DNA from 4 places in the Pseudoalteromonas sp. OF5H-5 genome. Region 1 is predicted to be linked to each of the others. Evidence: predicted binding sites of a transcription regulator. Region 1 holds the regulator's gene; each other region holds the start of a gene.
What was found. Region 1 encodes LexA, which represses DNA repair genes until DNA is damaged. Its sites were predicted from a motif close to TACTGTATNNNNATACAGTA; they were not measured.
Positions count from the first base shown of each region.

Region 2: a site for LexA is predicted at 3,589-3,608, ahead of L1271_RS23590 (SulA-like leucine-rich domain-containing protein). Genes of this name have one in related genera too.
Region 3: a site for LexA is predicted at 3,679-3,698, ahead of L1271_RS02315 (YebG family protein). Genes of this name have one in related genera too.
Region 4: a site for LexA is predicted at 2,866-2,885, ahead of ruvC (crossover junction endodeoxyribonuclease RuvC). Genes of this name have one in related genera too.

Region 1 is NZ_JAKGBF010000024.1:11-5,875, forward strand. It holds gene lexA (transcriptional repressor LexA) at 746-1,360, shown strand; gene coxB (cytochrome c oxidase subunit II) at 1,721-2,863, shown strand; gene ctaD (cytochrome c oxidase subunit I) at 2,863-4,437, shown strand; gene L1271_RS22435 (cytochrome c oxidase assembly protein) at 4,437-5,015, shown strand; gene L1271_RS22440 (cytochrome c oxidase subunit 3) at 5,005-5,865, shown strand, end outside; gene L1271_RS24995 (DUF2909 family protein) at 5,786-5,865, opposite strand, start outside.
Region 2 is NZ_JAKGBF010000028.1:13,517-19,381, forward strand. It holds gene cysB (HTH-type transcriptional regulator CysB) at 1-183, opposite strand, end outside; gene L1271_RS23575 (hypothetical protein) at 597-1,358, shown strand; gene L1271_RS23580 (NCS2 family permease) at 1,426-2,715, opposite strand; gene L1271_RS23585 (tetratricopeptide repeat protein) at 2,837-3,286, shown strand; gene L1271_RS23590 (SulA-like leucine-rich domain-containing protein) at 3,617-4,012, shown strand; gene L1271_RS23595 (YchJ family protein) at 4,058-4,519, shown strand; gene L1271_RS23600 (VC2046/SO_2500 family protein) at 4,896-5,417, opposite strand; tRNA gene L1271_RS23605 (tRNA-Tyr) at 5,530-5,614, shown strand; tRNA gene L1271_RS23610 (tRNA-Tyr) at 5,635-5,719, shown strand; tRNA gene L1271_RS23615 (tRNA-Tyr) at 5,749-5,833, shown strand; tRNA gene L1271_RS23620 (tRNA-Tyr) at 5,860-5,865, shown strand, end outside.
Region 3 is NZ_JAKGBF010000001.1:505,024-510,888, forward strand. It holds gene L1271_RS02300 (fused response regulator/phosphatase) at 1-1,091, shown strand, start outside; gene L1271_RS02305 (GAF domain-containing protein) at 1,219-1,884, shown strand; gene L1271_RS02310 (amino acid aminotransferase) at 2,064-3,254, shown strand; gene L1271_RS02315 (YebG family protein) at 3,349-3,663, opposite strand; gene L1271_RS02320 (ComEA family DNA-binding protein) at 3,934-4,242, shown strand; gene L1271_RS02325 (hypothetical protein) at 4,294-4,599, opposite strand; gene dsbB (disulfide bond formation protein DsbB) at 4,612-5,121, opposite strand; gene L1271_RS02335 (amidohydrolase family protein) at 5,321-5,865, opposite strand, start outside.
Region 4 is NZ_JAKGBF010000005.1:66,102-71,966, forward strand. It holds gene L1271_RS08895 (DUF72 domain-containing protein) at 1-740, opposite strand, end outside; gene aspS (aspartate--tRNA ligase) at 1,016-2,800, shown strand; gene ruvC (crossover junction endodeoxyribonuclease RuvC) at 2,924-3,445, shown strand; gene ruvA (Holliday junction branch migration protein RuvA) at 3,448-4,065, shown strand; gene ruvB (Holliday junction branch migration DNA helicase RuvB) at 4,068-5,072, shown strand.

The DNA of each region.
Region 1 (5,865 bases):
TCGTAGCGAGCCAGGGCCAAATAAGAGGTTGATGAAAAGCGTTCATCCATGAACTTCATCGACATTCGAACATCCATGTACATCAAAACCCGTTGCAGAGATGCAACGGGTTTTTTGTTGTTTGGGGGTTATAATTTCGGGATATAGAAAGCCTCACAAGCCAATCAACACATCGCGAGGTGAACTCGCTCCCACCACAGTATCAGCACAGTGCAACATGCTAAGAGGCGGTTTACCCGCCGAGGGGTTGCAATGAAATTCCGAAAAAACCTCGCGAGGTAAACTCGCTCCTACCACAGTATAGGCACAGTGCAACATGGTGGGAGGTGGTTCACCCGCCGATGGCTTGCAATGAAAGTTTCGGCTCAAAAATAATGTGGAACACCCATGTACATCAAAACCCGTTGTAGCAATGCGACGGGTTTTTTGCTATTTGAGGTATAGAAATTTGAGATATAAAAAGCCTCGCCAGATTTTCTAAACCTAAGTAAATGCGCTCCCACCACAGTATCAGCACAGTGCAAAATGGTAGGAGGTGATTTATCAGCCCTAAATCTTAATAATCCTTATTTCGTAGAGTCGTAGGTTATGCTCTGAAGCACAGACTTCGATTCTTGTTTAATGCTGATCTAATTAATGCTATCAATAAATACACTTAAAATATGGCGAAGAAAGAAACATTTGCGATTTTTTTTTGAGCTGTATATACTTACAGTAAATAAACCACTGTATGGAATACCAGTTAATGCGTCCTCTAACAAAACGACAAGAACAAATCTTTGAATTAATAAAAGTATTCATAAAAGATACAGGCATGCCTCCAACTCGTGCTGAAATAGCTGATGCTTTGGGTTTTAAGAGTGCAAATGCAGCGGAAGAGCACCTGAAAGCGCTTGCGAAAAAGGGAGTTATCGAAATGGTCCCAGGCGCAAGCCGAGGGATTCGACTTGTAGAGGATGAATCAGAACAACTTGGTTTGCCTATTATTGGTCGTGTTGCTGCTGGTGAGCCTATTTTGGCAGAGCAACATGTAGAAAGCCACTGTAATGTAGATGCTAGTTTTTTTAAACCTAATGCTGATTACCTTTTGAGAGTTAATGGTATGAGCATGAAGGATATTGGTATTATAGATGGTGACCTATTGGCTGTTCACAGAACTCAAGTGGCAGAAAATGGGCAAGTGATAGTTGCTCGTGTAGAAGAAGATGTGACTGTTAAACGTCTTGAAAAGAAAGGAAAGAAAGTTTTTTTACATGCTGAGAATGAAGAATTTAAAGCGATTGAAGTAGATCTAGAACATCAAAATTTCTCCATTGAAGGGTTAGCTGTCGGTGTTATCCGAAGTGCAGACTGGATGTAGTTTATGAGAGCGAGCGTAGCGTTAAATATAAAGTTGCGCTTGCTTTAACTATATTTTGTTTAGAAAGTAATAATTAACTTTTCTAACTGTGTGAAAGTTAGATAATTATAGTGACTTTAATCATTTAGTAATATTTTTAGTTTTCTGATCTTTATACACTATTTTTCATCATTCTTCGTTTTACTCCCTATAGTCCCCAGTTTTGATTCTAAAGTCGGTCTTCTCGAAAATCTTGCAATTTGTTTGTTTTTTGACTAATTGGTTAATAGTCGTGCAGTAAGTCTATGTACAAATAGACAATATGACAGTCATCCAATAATAACAAGAGACAACCACGAGTTGTCTTGAAGGAGACGTCAAATGAAAATTTGTCGATTAGTTGTAGCATTCATCGCGGTGCTAATCGCCATGCCCTCACTTGCTAACAGCGCTTACAATATGAGGCAAGGTGTTACAGACATTAGTCATCAAGTGTATGAGCTTCACATGACCATATTTCTAATATGTTGTGTCATTGGAGTGATTGTATTTGGGATTATGTTTTGGGCGCTTATAAAACACAGAAAGTCAAAAGGCGTTGTTGCGGCGCAATTTCATGAAAGCACCAAAGTGGAAATACTTTGGACTGCAATTCCCTTCCTGATACTCATTGGTATGGCAATACCAGCCACAAAAACGCTTATTGCTATGGAAGACACGAGTAAAGCTGATCTGACCATTAAGGTCACAGGCTCTCAGTGGAAATGGCACTATGAGTATATGGGGCATGATGTTGAGTTCTATTCTTTGCTCTCTACTTCGAAAGATGAAATTAGTGATCTTAAAGAAAAAAATGAAAATTACCTGCTTGAAGTTGATAAGCATTTAGTTATTCCTACAGATAGGAAAGTCCGCTTTTTGATGACCTCGGATGATGTCATCCATTCTTGGTGGGTGCCTGATTTTGCGGTGAAGAAGGATGCCAATCCGGGATTTATAAATGAGGCATGGGCAAAGGTAAACGATGAGGGAATTTATAGAGGCCAATGTGCTGAATTATGTGGCAAAGATCATGGCTTTATGCCAATCGTCGTCGAGGCCGTAAGTCCTGATAAATTTGATAGTTGGCTTAACGATGCTAAAGCTGAAAAAGCAAAAGCAGAGGCGGAGTCACAGGCAGTTGCGCAACAAACTCTTTCGAAAGAAGAGTTAATGGAGGTTGGGGAACAAACTTACATGGCTTATTGCGCAGCTTGCCATCAACCAACTGGGCTTGGGCTACCAGGAGTCTTCCCTGCAATGAAAGGAAGTAAAGTCGTCACTGGAGATATTAAAGCTCATATAGATATTCTACTTTTAGGTCGCCCAGGAACTGCGATGCAATCTTTCGCAAAGCAATTAACAATTAAGCAGATCGCGGGGGTGATCACCTATAAAAGAAATAGCTGGGGTAATGACACTGGCGATGTTATTCAGCCAAGCCAAATACAGCGTGAGATAGATGCACTAGAGGAGGGTAAGTAATGAGTGCCATCGTAGACGAACATTCACACCATACAGCTCCCAAAGGCTTAAAGCGCTGGCTGTTTACTACCAATCATAAAGACATTGGAACACTGTATTTATTGTTCTCACTAACCATGTTTTTAATTGGCGGTGCTATGGCGATGGTGATCCGAGCCGAGCTTTTCCAACCTGGGTTACAGCTTGTAGATCCGCATTTTTTTAATCAAATGACGACAGTGCATGGACTAATAATGGTATTTGGCGCAGTAATGCCCGCATTTACAGGTCTTGCCAACTGGATGATCCCAATGATGATTGGTGCTCCTGATATGGCGTTACCGAGAATGAATAACTGGAGTTTTTGGATACTACCTTTTGCATTTGCAATTTTACTGATGTCATTATTTTTGGAAGGCGGCGGGCCTGCTTTCGGTTGGACTTTTTATGCGCCACTATCTACAACGTACAGCAATGACAATACTGCGTTTTTTGTTTTTGCTGTTCATATAATGGGCATTAGCTCTATTATGGGTGCTATCAACGTTATCGTGACCATCGTCAATCTTAGAGCTCCAGGTATGACATGGATGAAGTTGCCTTTATTTGTCTGGACCTGGTTGATAACTGCATTTCTTCTGATAGCTGTTATGCCGGTACTTGCTGGCGCCGTAACTATGGTGCTGACAGACAAGTTCTTTGGAACGAGCTTTTTTGATGCAGCAGGTGGTGGTGATCCTGTTATGTTCCAGCATATATTCTGGTTTTTTGGTCATCCTGAAGTGTACATCATGATATTACCTGCCTTCGGCATAATCTCTACGATAGTACCGACATTTTCAAGAAAGAAACTGTTTGGCTATGCATCAATGGTTTATGCAACCGCTTCAATTGCACTGCTGTCGTTCGTCGTTTGGGCTCATCATATGTTTACAACGGGTATGCCTTTAGCTGGTGAGTTGTTTTTTATGTATGCAACTATGCTCATTTCAGTGCCTACTGGCGTTAAGGTTTTTAATTGGGTAGCTACAATGTGGCGAGGTGCTATTAGTTTTGAGGTGCCTATGCTTTTTGCTATTGCATTCATCGTACTTTTCACAATTGGTGGATTTTCCGGTTTGATGTTAGCGATTACTCCCGCCGATTTCCAATATCACGATACTTACTTCGTTGTCGCGCATTTCCATTACGTGTTAGTTACGGGAGCTGTGTTCTCAATAATGGCCGCCGCATATTATTGGTTACCAAAGTGGACGGGGCACATGTTTGATATCAAATTGGCTAAATTTCACTTTTGGCTCTCCTTGGTTAGTGTGAACGTATTGTTCTTCCCAATGCACTTTGTTGGTCTTGCTGGCATGCCAAGGCGGATCCCTGACTATGCTCTACAGTTCGCTGATTTCAACGCGATCATTAGTATCGGAGGGTTTGCATTCGGTCTTTCTCAACTGTTGTTTGTTGCAGTGGTTTATAAATGTATAAAAGGTGGAGAGCAGGCCTCTGGGAAAGTATGGGATGGGGCAGAGGGATTAGAGTGGCAAGTACCATCTCCGGCTCCTTATCATACCTTTTCAACGCCACCGGAGATTAAGTAATGCAACATGGCCGCCTGCTTAAGAAGCTTATCTTGTTGACGCTAGGTATGTTTGCTTTTGCCTTTGCACTGGTTCCTCTATATGACGTTTTTTGTGATGTCACAGGCCTAAATGGTAAGCCATCCATGGAAATCGCAAAGCAGAGCGAGTCAATTGCACAAAGTCGACAAGTAGATGTGAGCTTCACAACGCATAGTCAAAGCCAGGCGCCATTTAAGGTCGATGCAGTCGAACATTCGGTTAGTGTTCAACCCGGTAAGCTAACCGATGTCAAATTTATTGCAAAAAACTTGAGTGATAGTGAGCGTGTGTTGCAAGCGATCCCTTCAGTGTCCCCGGGGAAAGCTGCAAAGTATTTACACAAAATGGCCTGCTTTTGTTTTGATCAGCAATCAATGAAAGGCAAAGAAGAAGTTGAGTTTGTCTTGAGGTTTTATGTAGATACGGAGCTACCAAGTGATGTTGAGGAACTCACGCTTTCATATACGTTGTTTGATATTACAGAGCGAGTTAGCAAACAAGACAGTGATGGACTGAATATGCTAGTTGCTCGAGAGGAGTTCAAATATGAACCATGAACAAGAAAAATATTACGTGCCTGAGCAAAGTCCATGGCCAATCGTCGGGGCTTTTGCACTTTTCTTTATCGCTGTTGGCGCTGGCTTAACGATTATTCAACTTAAATCAACCAGTAATAGTGGAGTAATGCTACTGCTCGTGGGTATTGCTGTGCTGATCTATATGATTTTTGGTTGGTTCAGGAATGTGATCCAAGAATCTCAAAATGGGTTATATTCTGCCCAAATGGATCGTTCGTTCAAGCAAGGAATGGGATGGTTTATCTTTTCCGAGGTTATGTTTTTTGCTGCTTTTTTTGGTGCACTTTTCTATGCACGAATGATAGCTGTGCCGTGGTTAGGCGGTGCAAGTAATAATGCCAGTACCAATGAGGTTTTATGGCCTCAATTTGAAGCTGTATGGCCATTGCTCACAACTCCAGATGGAACTGTCACTCAAGCTATGGGTTGGCAGGGACTTCCACTGATCAATACGATTATTCTATTAGCATCATCAGTCACCCTTAGCTTTGCTCATGTAGCTTTAGAAAAAGAGCAACGGGCGAAAGTAAAGGCGTTCTTGGGATTAACAGTACTACTTGGCGTCGCATTCTTAACCTTGCAAGTGGAAGAGTATATTCACGCTTACCAAGATCTGGGGTTAACTCTCCAGTCGGGGGTTTACGGTAATACATTCTTTTTACTGACAGGATTTCATGGCTTTCATGTCACTCTTGGCGCGATTATTCTTTTCGTTATATGGATCAGGGTGTTGAAGGGCCACTTTACCGCTAAGAACCACTTTGCTTTTCAAGCTGGGGCTTGGTATTGGCATTTTGTTGATGTTGTTTGGTTGTGCCTGTTTGTATTT
Region 2 (5,865 bases), on a different contig from region 1:
GCCCGTAACATGCGTTAAGTGCTTACCGCTACGGCCAAAAATTTGTACCCCCAACTCGTCTTCAAGCATGCGCACTTGCTTTGAAATACCAGGTTGAGAGGTATATAAACTTTCCGCCGTCGCTGACACATTCAGGTTGTGATTCAACACTTCGACGATATATCTCAATTGTTGTAATTTCATATTGCTTTTATTCTTATGATCTCTTGATGTTGAGCATCAGCCCATAGCAAAACCGCTTTTTGTTAGCGAGTTTAGTGCAAAGCGATAAAAACCGCCTGTTACGACCTTATGTAGGCTAGCACATTTGGTAAAAATGAGGTAGCCAAGAGGTACTAAATATCAGCATTTTCACTGACGCTCCGACAGTCATTTGGCCAAATAGCGGATATTGTGACACGCTTTTGCAAACTCACGAGCTAAATCTGGCGACTATCTTTCACTAAAACTAACCGCTCATTTAGGCATCGGCTATACTAAAAAATAATGAATTCTTTATCTTTTTTACAGGTTATTGTCGTAAACCTGTTCAGAATAGTACGAATTCATGTAAGATTAAAAAATTACACTGGTGGTTACATGAAAGAGATTTCAGTATGTTTGTTTCTATTATAATAATGTTGATTGTTGCACTTATCGTCATAGCAGTTTGGGTAAGCGCTATCCAGCAACATAAAGAGAAACAAGAAGCGGAGAGACGCAAAGAACTTGCTAAGCAAAAACGCGTAATAGAAGAAGCGGAAGACGTCATCATGAATGGCAGCAATATTCCGATGTCTGAAGTCATGATCCGTATTATTCAGCGCCGCGTGCACGATGCTTTAGCCGCAATGGTGGAGTTGTCTCCGACTTCGAAAGAATTAAAAAGTCGCTTACACGAGTCGCAAGAGCGCTTAAATACTCAGCCTGAAAAAGCAGCTGACTCAGACTCGATAGCACTTCCAGACAACGACAAACAAATTATCGCATTAGTTCAAGGCATAAAGAAATTACGCCAACTACTACGCTCAGAGCATAGTAAAGGTAAAGTAGACACTCAACTGTTCGTTAATGAAGACCGTAGGCTGGAGCGCTTTCAGCTTAAAATCAATGTTGAAAGCCAGATAAAACGAGGGCTTTCAGCGAGAACCGCAAACATGGTCGGTTCAGCAAGACAATACTTTGAAAAAGCTTACGCTACAATTTGCGCCGTCTCATACAATGATGACTATGTAAAAGAGAAAAAAGCACAGCTGGAAGGTTATTTAGAAGAGATCAGCAGCGAACTTAGAGCGTCCAACGCATCAGCGGTGAAAAAGAAAGCAGAGCAAGAACAAGACGACTTGGACGTATTGTTTGCACCGAAGAAGAAGTGGTAACACCATAATTTACGTGAAAGGCTGGTCTCCCAGCCTTTTTTATTACAAATGAAGTAAACCCACTTGCTTAACCAAAAGCAAACTTAACGATAAAGAGTGCTGTCAGTACCCAAACGCTGATACTGATTTCATTTGCCTTATTACACGCCAACTTAACTGCCGTATAAGAAATAAAACCCAAAGCAATACCATGCGCGATTGAAAACGTGAGCGGTGTCATCAATAACACAACACTCACCGGAATAGCATCGCTCATCTCATCCCAATTAATCAACTTTAGGTTTTGTAGCATTAATACCGACACATACAATATCGCGCCTGCCGTCGCATATGCAGGAACCATCTGTGCCAATGGCGCAAAGAACATCATGAGTAAGAAGCAGATCCCCACGACCACGGCCGTCAACCCTGTGCGACCACCGACAGATACACCCGACACTGATTCAATGTATGAAGTCGTCGTTGAAGTACCGAGCACTGAGCCTGCAATCGTCGCAGTGCTGTCAGCTGACAGTGCCCTACCCAACCTTGGCATGCGACCATGTTCGTCAGATAATCCGGCCTTTTGAGTCACCGCAACCAATGTGCCACTGGTATCAAATAAATCGACAAATAAAAATGCAAACACCACGCTAAGCATGGAAAGCTCAAAAATTCCGCTCAAATCCAACTGCATATAGGTCGGCGCGATGCTTGGGGGGATATCAACAACCCCGTGATAATCTACAAGCCCAAGCCCCCACGCAATACCCGTTACCATTAAAATGCTGATAAGCACGCCACTTTTGACTTCACGGTACATAAGCGCCGCAATCACAAAAAAGCTCGCAATGGCTAATAGCGGGCCGGGAGAAGTGATATCACCAAGTTGTACTAATGTCGCATCGCTTGCGATAACAATTTTCGCGTTCTTTAGCGCGATTAAGGCTAAGAATGCGCCAATACCTGCCGCGATCGCACGCTTTAGCACAATGGGAATAGCTTGGATCACCCATTCGCGTACTTTGAATACGCTCAAAAATAGAAATAAACAGCCCGACATAAATACCGCGCCTAATGCACTTTGCCATGTATAGCCCATGCCAAGCACAACACCATAGGTAAAAAAGGCGTTTAAGCCCATTCCAGGCGCAAGCGCTAAAGGATAGTTTGCCCATAGTCCCATAATAAAACAGCCGATTGCGGCTGCGATACAAGTTGCTACAAAAGCAGCGCCGTGATCCATGCCAGCTTCTGCTAGCATTGCAGGGTTTACGAAAACGATGTAAACCATAGTAACGAATGTCGTCAAGCCAGCAATCACCTCAGTTCTTACATTGGTGTGCATAGCTTGCAGTGAAAATAACCGCTCGAGCATAACTAAAATTACAAATTTAAGGAACAAGTGGTTGGATTTTAACACGAATCACTTTAAAACTCGGACAAAATAGTTAAAATTCAGCTACACTCTGCTTATCAACATTATTGCGAATAAAGATATGGATCAAAATAGCACCGACAACTCAGCAAACCATGACTTAGAACAGCAGCTGCTGAATGTGCTTGAATTTGTAACGTCGCCATTAAAAGCGGACGCAAAATTCCCAGATCTTCACGACAATACCCAAGCTTTGAAAAAAGGCCTCTATTACCTAAAAGAAAAATCTTTTCCGCTTGCGGCAAAATGGCTAAGACTGGCGGCGATGTCTGGTGATTTGAAGGCACAGTTCTTTTTAGGTTTGTTGTTTATGAAAGGTCAAGGAGTGCCACCCAGCCCCTTTCATGCAGCCGCTTGGTTAAGTTTGGCCAGCAGCCAAGGGCACAAAGGCGCCGAACAGGTACTACTAGATGTACGCCGCTTCCTAACAACTAAGCGCTTTAGAGATGCACAGTGCTATGCTGCAACACTTTACGAGCAAATTCATCAACTACAGCATATTAGCCAGTAAATTAAATTTGACTCTCCAAAAAAACGTAGGCTAGGCGTAGCTAAGCCTCTCTTAAGTAAACGTACGCTTTCCCTCCGCGACGATCAAAATGATACAGTAGGAAAACTACTGTATCGCAGCTGAGAAAACTTCCTTGCTTTACTCATACTGAACTTTCGTCAATTAAGCTCTCATTTCAAAAAAATCACAACCACTTGTTTTATATTGAAAATTTAAACTAAATAAAAATTAAGCTTGAATATTGATTAAAAAGCTAGCAATTTTCCTTGCATTCACACACTGTATAAACTACTGTATACAAATACTGTATAGATAACCAGTGAGACAATTATGTTACACAGCAATGCACTTCTACAGCCAAACAATTCAACTTATTACACACTTAACGAAATCAATAATGTGATAGTTGAAGATGAGATCGTCGCTAGTTTAGAGTTACTTAAAGTTTTACATAAATGTCAGCATAAACAAGGGTGGACGCTACTCGTTGCACCCGATAATGTACCAAACAAGTCACTACTAGAAAGCGCTTCAGTTGATGCAAGTAAGTTGCTCGTCATTAGGCAAAAGCACATATACGACCTTGAGTATGTACTTAAAAGTGCTATCAGCAATGGTAATTTCGCTGCAGTGGTGATTTGGACTGATATTGCATCAGTGCAAACTATCAACAAAATGGAACTGCCGGTATCTGACGTTGCGATCCACTGTTTTCAAAGCGCTTAACAAGCTACAATAACAGGATATAAATTTGTTAAAACTGAAGTTTTTATGTCTTGTTATTGCAATTCATCCCTTCCCTATTCGCAATGTTGTGAGCCGTACCTTAAGGGACAAAAATTCGCAGAGCGTCCACAAATACTCATGCGCTCTCGCTATACTGCATACTGCTTAAAAGATGCAAAGTATATTCATGACACCTATGCCCAGGCTAAACAAGCACAAAACAATATCGACGATATTGCTGCATTTGCTAATTATGCACACTTTATAAAATTGGAAGTGCTAGAAGAAGTAGTAGAAGCTACTCAGGGGATCGTTGAGTTTAAGGCGCACTATATCGCAGAAAACACACACTATATACTCCATGAGCGGTCAAATTTTATTACCGAAGCAGGCAGATGGTATTACTTAGATGGTGAATTGTACGATACACCTACAACCAAGGTAGGCAGAAATGACCTCTGTCCGTGCGGCAGTGATAAAAAGTATAAAAAGTGCCACGGTAGCTAAAATAGTCTGAACTAGAGATTAGATACAAAGCAATAAAAAAGGCTTGAAACGAGCTAAGGATGATTAAAGGCCGTTTAGCTTATACCAGTTGTATTAAGTAAATGATCTATCTTGAAGCGGGGAAATAGCTTTAGTAGCTAGGCAAAAATTTTGCTATTTAGTTGTTCTAAATGAGAAATTTTTAACGAAGCTAATATGCTATTTCACCCTTCAAATTGATTAGAGAATTAATTCAATTGGTATTAGACATGAAGCACGATAAGCATAGCGTTTTATGTCAGTCTAGTAACGAAGCAAACAGCTGTAAAACAGCAAGTTTAATACCAGTTTGTCTTAAATTTGCTCAATTTTGAAGGAGTAAAAGCAGCTAATGTTGTTACGCCGTCGCGCGTAACATACTCTGCATATCACCCGTTGCAATTTGATCATAAAAACCAGCCGCATCCATTGCCTTATCAGCAACTAAGGCCAGTTTACCTTGCGCGCTCGCCAAACGTCTTTTAACCGCTGGTTCCAAATTTTCTACGACTTCGAGTGGAATATGCTTTTTATCATTTCGTGCGGCAAAAGGTTCTGGATTTAAATTTTCTTGCAATCGCAAGGTTGCCATCGCCCCCATAGATACCAGCTGCGCGTTATGCTGACCAATAAGCATATTGTACTCTTTTGGCGCAAGCGGCTTTTGTGGACCTATTTCAAATTGCTTTTTTAGTGTTTCTTCTGAGTTATCTTTTGCGGCAGCTTCAGATTTTGGTAGGTGAAATTGGCTAAAATCTAATGCATCGGTTGATAGCATAGATAACAGCATGGCAAAATCGGCAGAGCGCGTCTCATGAACACTAATGTTCAATGCGGATCCTAATTGCGACTCACTGATTAAAACGCCATCAATTTGCATGTATTCCAACCGATTATTTTGCTAATTATGAATTTATCGGCCTTTTTCCGAAAAACTTTAGTAGTTTTCTTTACTTCGAAAAAAACTTTGTTATTATCACCGCCGTTGTTTAGGAGGGGTTCCCGAGCGGCCAAAGGGATCAGACTGTAAATCTGACGGCTCAGCCTTCGCTGGTTCGAATCCAGCTCCCTCCACCATAAACAACAGTTACAATTTCGGAGGGGTTCCCGAGCGGCCAAAGGGATCAGACTGTAAATCTGACGGCTCAGCCTTCGCTGGTTCGAATCCAGCTCCCTCCACCACTTTCAAATTGTAACGCTTTAAAATGTATGGAGGGGTTCCCGAGCGGCCAAAGGGATCAGACTGTAAATCTGACGGCTCAGCCTTCGCTGGTTCGAATCCAGCTCCCTCCACCACTTTTAAAGTAAACGCTCCAAACGATGGAGGG
Region 3 (5,865 bases), on a different contig from region 1:
GCTTTTATTGTTTACTTGGTGATTTTACTGGCCATGGTTTAGCAGCTGCGGTCGGCGCGCTTCCTGCGTCGCGCATTTTCTATACTATGGTGCAAAAGGGGATGGCGGTTAGTGATATAGCCGTTGAGCTCAATACCGCCCTTAATGAGTTATTACCCGGTCATATGTTTTGTGCAGCAGCAATCATTGAATTGAGCAGCTCAGGGAAAAGTGTTTCTGCTTGGCTTGGTGGTTTGCCAGATTTATATCTGGTTGACCGAAATGGTAGCCTTATTAAAACCATTGAGAGCCAACATATGGCACTCGGCATTTTAGAAGTCGATGAGTTTGAACGTAATCTGCTGCATTTTGAAGTTAGCCCCGACCAACGCCTCGTAATGGCGACAGACGGTATCATCGAGTCTGAGTCTGAGCGGGGGGAAATGTATGGTGAACGACGGTTAAAGCGCTTGCTGGCGAGTCGGCAGCATATTTCCACGGATCAAATTATCTCTGAAGTTCGCGAGTTTTCTGGCAATACAGAGCAACAAGATGACTTAAGTATCGCGATTATTAATTGCGTTGCCAGCGAGTCAATTGTTTCTGCGCCTAACCATTATTCAAGTTTGCCGTTTAATATTTCGTTATCTTTAGATGCCAAGCAGATGAAAACGACAGATCCGGTACTTGAGCTGGTGGACTTGCTTAGTGAAGTTGACGGTATTTCGGCGCATCGCTCTAACATCTTCTTACTACTCTCCGAGGCCTACAATAATTCTTTAGATCACGGAGTGCTGGGGTTAGATTCTGAGATTAAAAACAAAGAAGATGGCTTTTTTGAGTTCTATAGTCTGCGAGAGAGTGTTTTGAAGGAGCTAAAAGAAGCGCTAATTATTATTTCTGTGCGCTATAGCCCTGAAGAGCTAAAGCTATACTTCAACATTTGTGATTCAGGTAATGGTTTTGAATCAAGCGAGCGCAATAAAGCGCAGCAAGAGCATAGCCACGGTCGAGGTGTTAGCTTACTTAACGAGATTGCCCAAAGCGTTAGCTACAACAGTGCTGGAAATGAAGTAGAAATGATTTATTCACTCACCTCCAAATCGGTCTAAATTCCACTCAAGCGCATTTCACCTCTGCTTTAGTTTAATATCTATTCCTATTACTCTATGTACCTGTTTTTTAGTGTTGGCAAGGTATAAAGAGCGTGGTAAAGTTGTATTAACTTTAGATGTTTAGATGGCTAAAATGTCAGATTATATTTCATTGAGTGGATTATCTATCTCCCGCGAATTGCTTTTGCTGCAATTAGAAAAACTAGATGCTTATATTGAGCAAAACTCAAGCCTTGCTGTGTGGTCATATCAGATCCCTGAGCTTGGGGAAGGAGGCGCTTGTAGCTTGTTTGGGCACCTTCAGGAAGCGCCTTTTTTTCTGAGTGACTACGTTGAAAAGAACACGGTGAATGAGCAATCGCTTGCTAAGCTACAAACGATAGTGTCAGCGGTAGTTGAATTTACAGCTGTTGATTGGTTTGGCATATACCAAGCAAGAGCGACAAATGAAGGGAAACAACTTCTCAAATTAGCGTACTCTGGCGCGCCGAGTAGACCGCTATTCCCAATAACGGAGGCTTTTGCCGCTACGTCAAATAATATTCAAACGGTATTAAGTGCTAAAGCTCGAGTGATTAATGACATCCCTCAATATGTCGCCAGTGGTGGAGAGTACTACATTTGCGATCCAAAGGTGAAAGCAGAAACCTGTATGCCATTATTCGATGATGCTCAAAATTGTATTGGAATTATTGATGCAGAAGCGTTTTTTGAGTCATTTTTCAACGAAGAAATTTTAGCATTGCTTGCAGCAGCATGTACGAGAATCCCTGAATATTTACCCAAATAATTATCGGAATGTCCGGCTGTAAACTTGACGCCTTTGTGGTGCTGCCAAGTTTACAAAAATGAATAAAATTCTAGATAAATATGGTAACTGAGATGCAAGTCTCTATGTTACCATCAAGTCTACTGGAATCGGGCGTCAGCCGCTCGAGTTTGCATTAATTAAAATAAAAGAGATAAGCCATGTTCTCAGAGCTAAAACCACTTCCAACAGATCCTATTTTAGGCCTGATGGCCGCTTATAAACAGGACACTAACCCAAACAAAATTGACCTTGGTGTAGGTGTTTATAAGGACGAGCAGGGAAACACGCCGGTACTTAAAGCGGTTAAAAAAGCGGAAGCGTTTCGTTTAGAAAACGAAACGACAAAATCTTATATTGGTTTGGCTGGTAATTTAGACTTCTGTCAAAAGATGGAAACACTGTTACTTGGAGAGCATAGTACATTATTGGCAAATCGCGTACGTACGGCGCAAGCACCTGGTGGTACTGGCGCATTACGTGTTGCTGCCGAATTTATTAAACGTTGCAACACCAATGCAACTGTTTGGGTTACGACTCCAACTTGGGCAAACCACATCAGCCTATTTGAAGCAGCGGGTCTAACAGTTAAAGAGTATCCTTACTACGACTACGAAAACAAAGGGTTGTTGTTTGATGAGATGATCAATGCGCTGAAGCAAGTACCTAAAGGTGATGTAGTACTACTTCATGCATGTTGTCATAACCCAAGTGGTATGGACTTAAATCAAGCGCAATGGAAAGTGGTTGCTGAACTTGCAAAAGAGCAAGGCTTTACGCCATTAATTGATATTGCATACCAAGGCTTTGGTACTAGCCTTGAAGAAGATGCACAAGGCCTTAGAACGGTTGCGGATACAGTTGATGAAATGATCATCTGTTCATCTTGCTCTAAAAACTTTGGTTTATACCGCGAGCGTATCGGTGCGTGTTCAATCATTGCAAAAGACAGTGCAACTGCTGATGTTTCAAACTCAGTATTACTTAGTGTGGTTCGTAGTATCTATTCAATGCCGCCAGCACACGGTGCTGATATTGTAAATACCATTCTAAGCAGTACTGAACTTACGCAAATGTGGTACGACGAACTTGACGAAATGCGCGGTCGTATCAATGGTCTACGTACGTTGATCAAAGAAAGCCTAGCTGCAAAAGGTGTTGAGCAAGACTTCTCGTTCATTGACCGTCAGCACGGTATGTTCTCTTTCTTGGGTATTAATAAAGAGCAAATTGACAGACTACGCACTGAATATGCTATCTATATGGTAGGCTCTAGCCGCGTTAACGTAGCTGGCGTAAGCAAAGACAATATTGACTACTTTGCTGACGCAGTGGCAAGCGTGATTAAATAATACCACGCTACACAGCACAAAATAAAAAACCGCAGAACATGCGGTTTTTTATTTTCAGCCTAAACCACCCACTGAAGTAAGTGGTTATTATCATTTAGGCTTGCTTAATTTTGGTCACTTTATCTGGATCTGACGCTTTTTCGTTTTCAGATTTGTTTTTGGTATTGGCCTTTGGTGCTACTTTGCCACCTTTTAACACAGACACAAAGTCATCTTTTTGTTTTGCAATTTCAAGCGCTAGGGATTCAACTTGTTGTTCACTTAGCGGCACGTCAACTTTCGTTAGCATGTCTTCCAATGCTTCAGCTACATCTAGCATCTTATCATAAGCATCAGCTTCTTTTTTAGACGTGAAAGTCATACGCTCGACTCCATTTCTTTCAACAACATATTTGATGATAACGGCCATGGTTATTCCCCTAGTCACTGTTTTTTTATACAGTAAATCGAATCGAGTGATTAAGCAAGTTATTTTGAAAATTTTTCAAGTGCTGTTGAGTGAAGTAGAATTAATTAAATTCATTAAAAACAAAAGCTTAATGTTTATTTTGATTTTTGAAAGAATGAATGTTTTTTGACAAAGTCAATATTCCAATCTTTATTTAAAAAGCTTCTGCAATCACTCACCGAGGTAAATGCAGTAAGCTTTGGATACTTTTTACGCACAAGGAGTGTATATATGTTCAATAAACCCACCATACTTTCTATTTTATTGGCGCTAGGTTTAAGCTGTTCAAGTGTGCTCGCAAAACCTACGGATCAAGCAAAATCTGTCTCTCAAACACAGCAGCAAAGTGCTGTACTCGATATTAATTCCGCTGACGCTTCGGCGCTTTCAAGTTTACCAGGGATTGGTATTCGTAAAGCTGAAGCCATCGTAGAGTACCGTAAGAAAATGGGGCGCTTTAAAACAACAACGGAGTTGCTGGAAGTAAAAGGAATTGGGAAAGGAATATTGGCAAAACTGGAGGGGAAAATTAGAGTCTAGTCGTAGTTATTGTGTGCGAGCTTAGTTGCTCGCACACAGGTAGATTGAAGATCAGGGCTTATTCGAGGCGTTAAACTCAGCGATTGCCTGAGCTAACTTGGGTTTGCCAAATTGTATTTCCAGTGGTGTGGTCAGTAGCGGATAAATTAATCCTGCCACGAGTAAGACAGGTAATAACAGCCAGCCTTCAAATACGACCAATGAGGCAAAAAACGGTGTGAGCAGTAGCAACTTGGCTATTCTTAACACGACCTTTGTTTTTGCATCAAGGTGGCTAAGTGCAAGACGTAAGATCATCTGCTTGTCACGTAATTTAAACGCTCTCAGTTGCTCAATTTGGCTTAACCTAAAATGCATGAATGTGATATCTCAACTTCTTTTGGTAACGTGGAAAAATAAGAAAAGAATAAATGCAACACTATAAAATGCAAAGATAATTTCCATCCATCCAGGCATAGATAATCCTGCAAAAGACCAATCTATGTTGCCGCAGTCACCCGTTGCAGCAAAAAAGCTTGGCAGCCATTCATGCAGCGGCATAAACGCAGGAAAGTTTGGTACAAAGTCACAGGTAAAAGCAAATGGATCCGTTGTGGTTTGCATATTGATATGTTCACGGGCGATAAAATAACCCCAAATACTGCCTACACCCCACGAAACAAATGCCAGACTACGCAGTGCGAAAGAGCGAGGAGAAATCATACCGATTAAACCAGCTGCTAATAACCCCAACATAGCAAAACGCTGATAGATGCACATAATACAGGGCTCTAAACCCATACCGTATTGGAAATACAGTGCAACGGCTTCAAAAATAGCAGCGGATAGTGCTAGCAATCCCCAAGATTGCCTAGAGAGATGAAAAGATGAAATCTTCATTATAGAGAAACCCTTTTTGTTTTATTATGCTTTATCTGGCCGCGTTAGAGCAACCTTACTTCGGCTGTGTGCGCTATCTTTGCGACGATTTTTCGACTCTTGTTACCAGCAGAAGTTCGAAAATATCAGAATAGATCACTTGATTAAGTCAATTGAAGTGAGACCGACATTATCAGCATTTCTATTCTGGCGTATTTACTCACTCACTTTTCTCGAGGGCATCGATATGAAAAGTAGCACGTTCAATGGCGGAGCCATGTAAGATAACATATTCGATATCGTTATAAGCCGCGACTGACTGCAAAGGGTTACTATTTAAAAGTAATAGATTTGCCACTTTCCCAGCTGCGATACTGCCGTACTGGTTGTCTATCGCAAATGCTTTCGCATTATTAATGGTAGCAGCAGATAGCAAGCTAACGAGGCCTACTCCGGCTTGATCCATCATCGTTAATTCTTGATAAGTCGATAAGCCAGGTTGCGAGACATAAGTTGGTGCGGGTGGCGTATCTGAGCCAAGCAGCAAGGTTGCGCCATTTTTATATAGATAATTTAGTGCTCGTTGCCCTTGTGAGAAAACTTGCTCAAGTTTAGCCACCTTTTGTTGATTACTTATTTCACCCCAGCCTTGACCCATTTCTCGAGAAAACCAGCGACCAGGTTCACTTTGATACCAAGCAATTTGAGACGGAGGTAATACGGTACGATATTCAGATGAGAAGGTGAAAGTGTTGTCAGTCACTT
Region 4 (5,865 bases), on a different contig from region 1:
TTTTCAGCGGGGAATGGATTGCTTACTTGATGATGTATCTCTAAATCAGCGATAAATTGTCTTGCTAAAAATGGCGCATCAAAATTGTCTGCGGTATGGAAAAACACATAAGGTGATTTACCTTCGCTGAGCCATTGATTGAGTTTAGTTAACCAAGGCTGATAAAAGTCTCTATTAGACTCAAGCTGAGAGCAACCAACAAATCGCAGAATAGGGCTGTCTCCAGTGGCAATTGCATGCACAGGTAATCGCGGCTTCTTTTGCTGTGCATCTACTATCGCAGGAGTACTGGCAGGCTCGCTAAAGAGTGGGCGAGTATCCATCACGATGCGGTTGTAGTTATTTTCGATTAAATATTGGTTGTATCTGCGCTCAGCATCGCCTTTGCGATAAAAGTCCCAATGCCGTACTTCAACACCAACAGTTAGCGCTTTGGGCAACCAAGATAAAAATTGTCGCATTTTATTTATATGTTCAGGCGCAAACTGCGCAGGTAATTGCAGCATTAACACGCCTAATTTAGGAAACAGCGGCGCCATGTTTTTACACCAAGCCAATAATTCATCTTGGCAGTGGCTAAGTGCCATTTCATGACTAAAGCGCTTAGGAATTTTAAACGTAAAGCGAAAGTCATCGGGCACTTGTTCCAGCCATTTTAATACGGTCTGCGGATTTGGATCGGCATAAAAAGTCGTATTGCCTTCAACGCTATTAAAAATTTGGCCATACTCTTTGAGCATATTTGTGGCACTACAATGGCTGGAAAATACTCGACCTTTCCAGTGTGTGCTACTCCATTGTGGGCAACCCAGATACAACATAGTGATCAAAACAACGATTAAATGTGTGAATAGTGTATCAGATCCTTAGATTGAGGATGACAATGCAGCGTATTTTTATATAATTGGCGGTTATTGAAAATGAGTCTTAGCGACTGGCTTACCAATACTGTGAATTCATATTGTGTGGTGAGAAGTGATTAGTCGTAAGAGCAAACTGGACTGACAGGAATTTTATGCGCTCTATATACTGCGGAAAACTAAATAAGAGCCATGTAGATCAGGAAGTTGAACTATGTGGTTGGATCAATAAACGTCGTGACCTTGGCGGCCTAATCTTTGTCGATTTAAGAGATAGAGAAGGGCTTGTGCAAGTGGTATTCGATCCTGAAGTGGAAGGCTTAATGGATAAAGCGAATACGTTGCGCCAAGAGTTCTGTGTTCAGATCAAAGGTGTTGTCCGTGCGCGTCCTGAAAGCCAAGTAAACAAAGACATGGCAACCGGTGAAGTTGAGATCTTAGGCACTGGCTTAACCATTATCAACCGTTCAGAACCATTACCGCTTGACTTCAATCAGCAAAACTCTGAAGAGCGTCGTCTTAAGTACCGTTATTTAGACCTACGTCGTCTAGAAATGAGCGATCGCATTAAAATGCGTGCTAAAGCGAGTAGCTTTGTGCGTCGTTTCTTGGATGAAAATGCATTCTTAGACATTGAAACGCCAGTACTAACGAAAGCGACACCTGAAGGTGCACGCGACTATCTAGTACCAAGTCGTGTCCACAAAGGCAGTTTCTATGCGCTACCGCAGTCGCCACAGCTATTTAAGCAGCTACTAATGATGTCTGGTTTTGACCGCTACTATCAAATCGTAAAGTGTTTCCGTGATGAAGACTTACGTGCCGATCGCCAGCCAGAGTTCACTCAGATAGATATCGAAACGTCATTTATGAGCTCAGACCAAGTTCGTGGCGTGACAGAAAAAATGATCCGTGAAATGTGGCAGTCTTTCCTAGATGTGGATTTGGGTGAGTTCCCTGTGATGCCATACAGCGAAGCGATGAGCAAATATGGTTCGGATAAACCAGACCTACGTAACCCGCTTGAGCTTATCGACGTTGCAGACATCGTAAAAGACGTTGAATTTAAAGTACTAAGTGGCCCTGCGAATGACGAAAAAGGTCGTGTTGCAGTACTATCAGTACCTGGTGGCGCACAACTTTCACGTAAGCAAATCGATGAATACACTAAGTTTGTAGGTATTTACGGTGCGAAAGGCCTTGCCTGGATGAAAGTGAACGACCGTGATGCGGGTAGCGAGGGCGTACAGTCACCAATCGCTAAGTTCTTGAATGAAGAAGTGATCAATGCACTGCTTGAGCGCACAGGCGCAAACACAGGTGACATTATTCTATTCGGCGCAGACAAGCGTAATACTGTAAACGAAGCGATGGGCGCGCTACGTCTGAAGATTGGTCTTGATTTAGAAATCACTGATCTAACTAAGTGGGCACCACTTTGGGTTGTTGACTTCCCGATGTTCGAAGAAGACGACGAAGGTAACCTACACGCGGTACACCATCCGTTTACCGCGCCTAAAGGCGTAAGTGCTGCGGACCTTGAAGCAAATCCAGCAGGTACACTTTCTGATGCATACGATATGGTACTTAACGGCTACGAAGTCGGTGGCGGTTCGGTTCGTATTCACAACAACGAAATGCAACAGGCTGCGTTCAGGATCCTAGGCATTGAAGAGTCTGAGCAGCAAGAGAAGTTTGGTTTCTTACTTGATGCTCTGAAGTATGGCACGCCTCCGCACGCAGGTTTGGCATTCGGTCTTGACCGTTTGGTGATGCTACTGTGTGGCACTGACAACATCCGTGACGTTATTGCGTTCCCGAAAACGACGCAAGCGTCGTGCTTGATGACTGATGCGCCAAGCCCTGCAAACCCAGATGCGCTAAAAGAGCTTGCTATCTCAATAGAAAAGCAGTTAACAGAGCAAGGTGAAGGCGAGTAAGTTCGTCAACCTGATGTAAAAGAGGCGACTTAGGTCGCCTTTTTTGATCAGATGAACTAGCTTATAACTGGTAATCTATACAGTATTTTGGCATTATAACCAAAAAACCAAGAGACGATGCGTTTGGCTGTCATTTTAGGAATTGATCCGGGGTCAAGATTTACAGGCTATGGTGTGATTGCTCACCAAGGTGCAAAGTTCCAATATTTGGGGAGCGGTTGCATTAAAGTTGGTGAACATGACTTTCCCACTCGATTAAAAATGATCTATCAAGGGATCACACAGCTCATAGAGCAGTTTTCGCCGAGCGACTTTGCGATTGAGCAAGTGTTCGTTGCGCATAATCCAAGCTCAGCCTTAAAACTTGGTCAAGCGCGAGGTGCGGCCATTGTTGCAGCGACCATGCAGTCAGTGGTTGTGAGTGAATATTCGGCAAGGCAAGTTAAACAAGCCGTTGCGGGTACCGGTGGTGCAGACAAAGCCCAAGTACAGGAAATGGTAAAGCGCATATTAAAATTGCCAGGCACACCCCAAGCTGATGCAGCAGATGCGTTGGCGGTGGCGATTTGTCACGCGCACTCAAGGCAAAACTTAATAAAAATGGCAGGCGCAGCGCGTAAAACCGTAAGAGGAAGGTTGAGATAACGATGATAGGAAAATTAAGCGGAACACTGTTAGAAAAGCAGCCACCAGAGATATTAATTGATGTTGCAGGTATAGGTTATGAGGTACAAATGCCAATGACCTGTTTTTATGAATTACCGAGCGTGGGCGAGCCGGTTTCCGTATTTACTCACTTTGTGGTGCGTGAAGATGCGCAGTTACTGTTTGGTTTTAATACCAAGATAGCACGTGCATTGTTTCGCACGTTAATTAAAGCAAACGGAGTCGGTCCAAAGCTCGGACTTGCAATTTTGTCGGGCATGTCGGCAGAGCAATTTGTTAGTTGCGTGAATCATGGCGATGCAACGACTTTGGTTAAGATCCCAGGAGTTGGTAAAAAGACCGCTGAGCGCCTAGTGCTTGAAATGAAAGATAAGCTAAAAGACTTTGGCAATGACTTACTCACACCGTTTAGCGATGCCGCTGTACTTGCGCCGCAAGAGCATCCGACGGTAAGTGATACCCCAGCAGATGAAGCGATTGCAGCCTTAATGGCATTAGGGTATAAACAAGTTCAAGCACAAAAAGCGGTAAAAGCCGTAAACAGAGAAGGCATGACGACCGAGAGTATCATTAAAGACGCTCTTAAATCGATGATGTAACTATGATTGAAGCAGATAGATTAATTGAACCTGAGATCCAAGGTAATGAAGATTTAGTAGATAGGGCGATTAGACCTAAATTACTAAATGATTATACCGGTCAGCCGCATGTCAAAAAGCAAATGGAAATTTTTATAGCGGCGGCACGTTCAAGACAGGAAGCCTTAGATCACTTGCTGATATTTGGTCCGCCGGGTTTAGGTAAAACCACGCTTGCGAACATTGTCGCAAACGAGCTTGAGGTTAATATAAAAACCACCTCGGGACCTGTGCTTGAAAAAGCGGGAGACTTGGCCGCATTGCTCACTAACCTTGAAGAAGGGGATGTGTTATTTATTGATGAGATCCATCGTTTAAGCCCTCAGGTGGAAGAAATTCTCTATCCCGCTATGGAAGACTACCAATTGGACATCATGATTGGTGAAGGCCCTGCAGCACGCTCGATTAAACTGGATTTACCGCCTTTTACTTTGGTTGGTGCAACGACACGTGCCGGCTCATTAACCTCACCATTAAGAGATCGTTTTGGTATTGTGCAGCGCTTGGAGTTTTACTCGGTTGCGGATTTGTCTTCGATTGTAACGCGCTCAGCGCATCATTTAAATCTAGAGATCAGCGAGTCGGGTGCAACTGAAGTGGCGCGTCGAGCGCGCGGTACACCACGAATAGCAAATCGTTTACTACGCAGGGTAAGAGACTTTGCTGAAGTGAAGGGCGATGGCTCTATCACTGAAGAGATTGCACACTTGGCGCTGGATATGGTCGATGTTGATAAATGTGGCTTCGATTATATGGATCGCAAATATCTGCTGGCAATCATAGAAAAGTTTACCGGTGGCCCGGTTGGTCTTGATAACCTTGCTGCGGCGATTGGAGAAGAAAAAGAAACCATCGAAGATGTGATAGAACCATTTTTGATCCAACAAGGCTTTATTCAACGCACGCCAAGAGGACGTATTGTCTCTGATAAAGCCTATATGCATTTTGAGCTAAGCAAGCCAGAATAATCCAAGCTGGGTAACAAACACCTTTGTTCTTCATAGCCGAGTATTCACTCGGCTATTTCATTTCTACATTAGAGTTTTGCAAATCACGTTTGCATAAATCCATAATTTTGTATCAGCTCAATTCAAGCAAGACTCATTACCGCTGAAGTAATTTACCTGTGTGTTATACGTTGCTTAAACTATTTGTAGACTGCCTCGTCCTTTAAACCAAGTGCTAAATAAAAACCGCAAAATAATCGAGTGTTAAAGAAAACGAGGAGAGTAATAAGGGGCGTGCACCAAATTTCAGGCAAAAAAAAGCCCGCAAATAATGCGGGCAAAACAACAAGTTGAAGGAAGTAATCCAGGGAACAAGATGAGTTACTTTGGGTTTTATCCACAAAATGCATCATCTAAGCAATACGAAAAATCAGAATCCTATTGCAAGTAACTGTGCTTTGCTGAAACTTCAGCTGCTCGCTCAGTACAGGGTGTATATTAAAGAGGTTTTGGTTTTTCATCAAACTAGAAAAATTCTTTTTTCAGATAAAAAAAACTAATATCAGAATTTTTATTAAGGCTAAAAAGTGAGCTTAAATGTGGCGATGTATTTGTATAAGTTCATGTAAAATATGGGGTTGTATGTTAAATGCGCAAAATGTAAATATTAGATAATCTGTTGTTAATTGGTAAGACCAATCTGTTTTTTGAGGTTTTATTCTCTATTTGTGCATAAAACTCCTATTTTATGCAGTTTTGGGTCATATTTAGAGACTGTGATGGAGATTGCCGAATTTGCTTAAGTTTGGGTAAA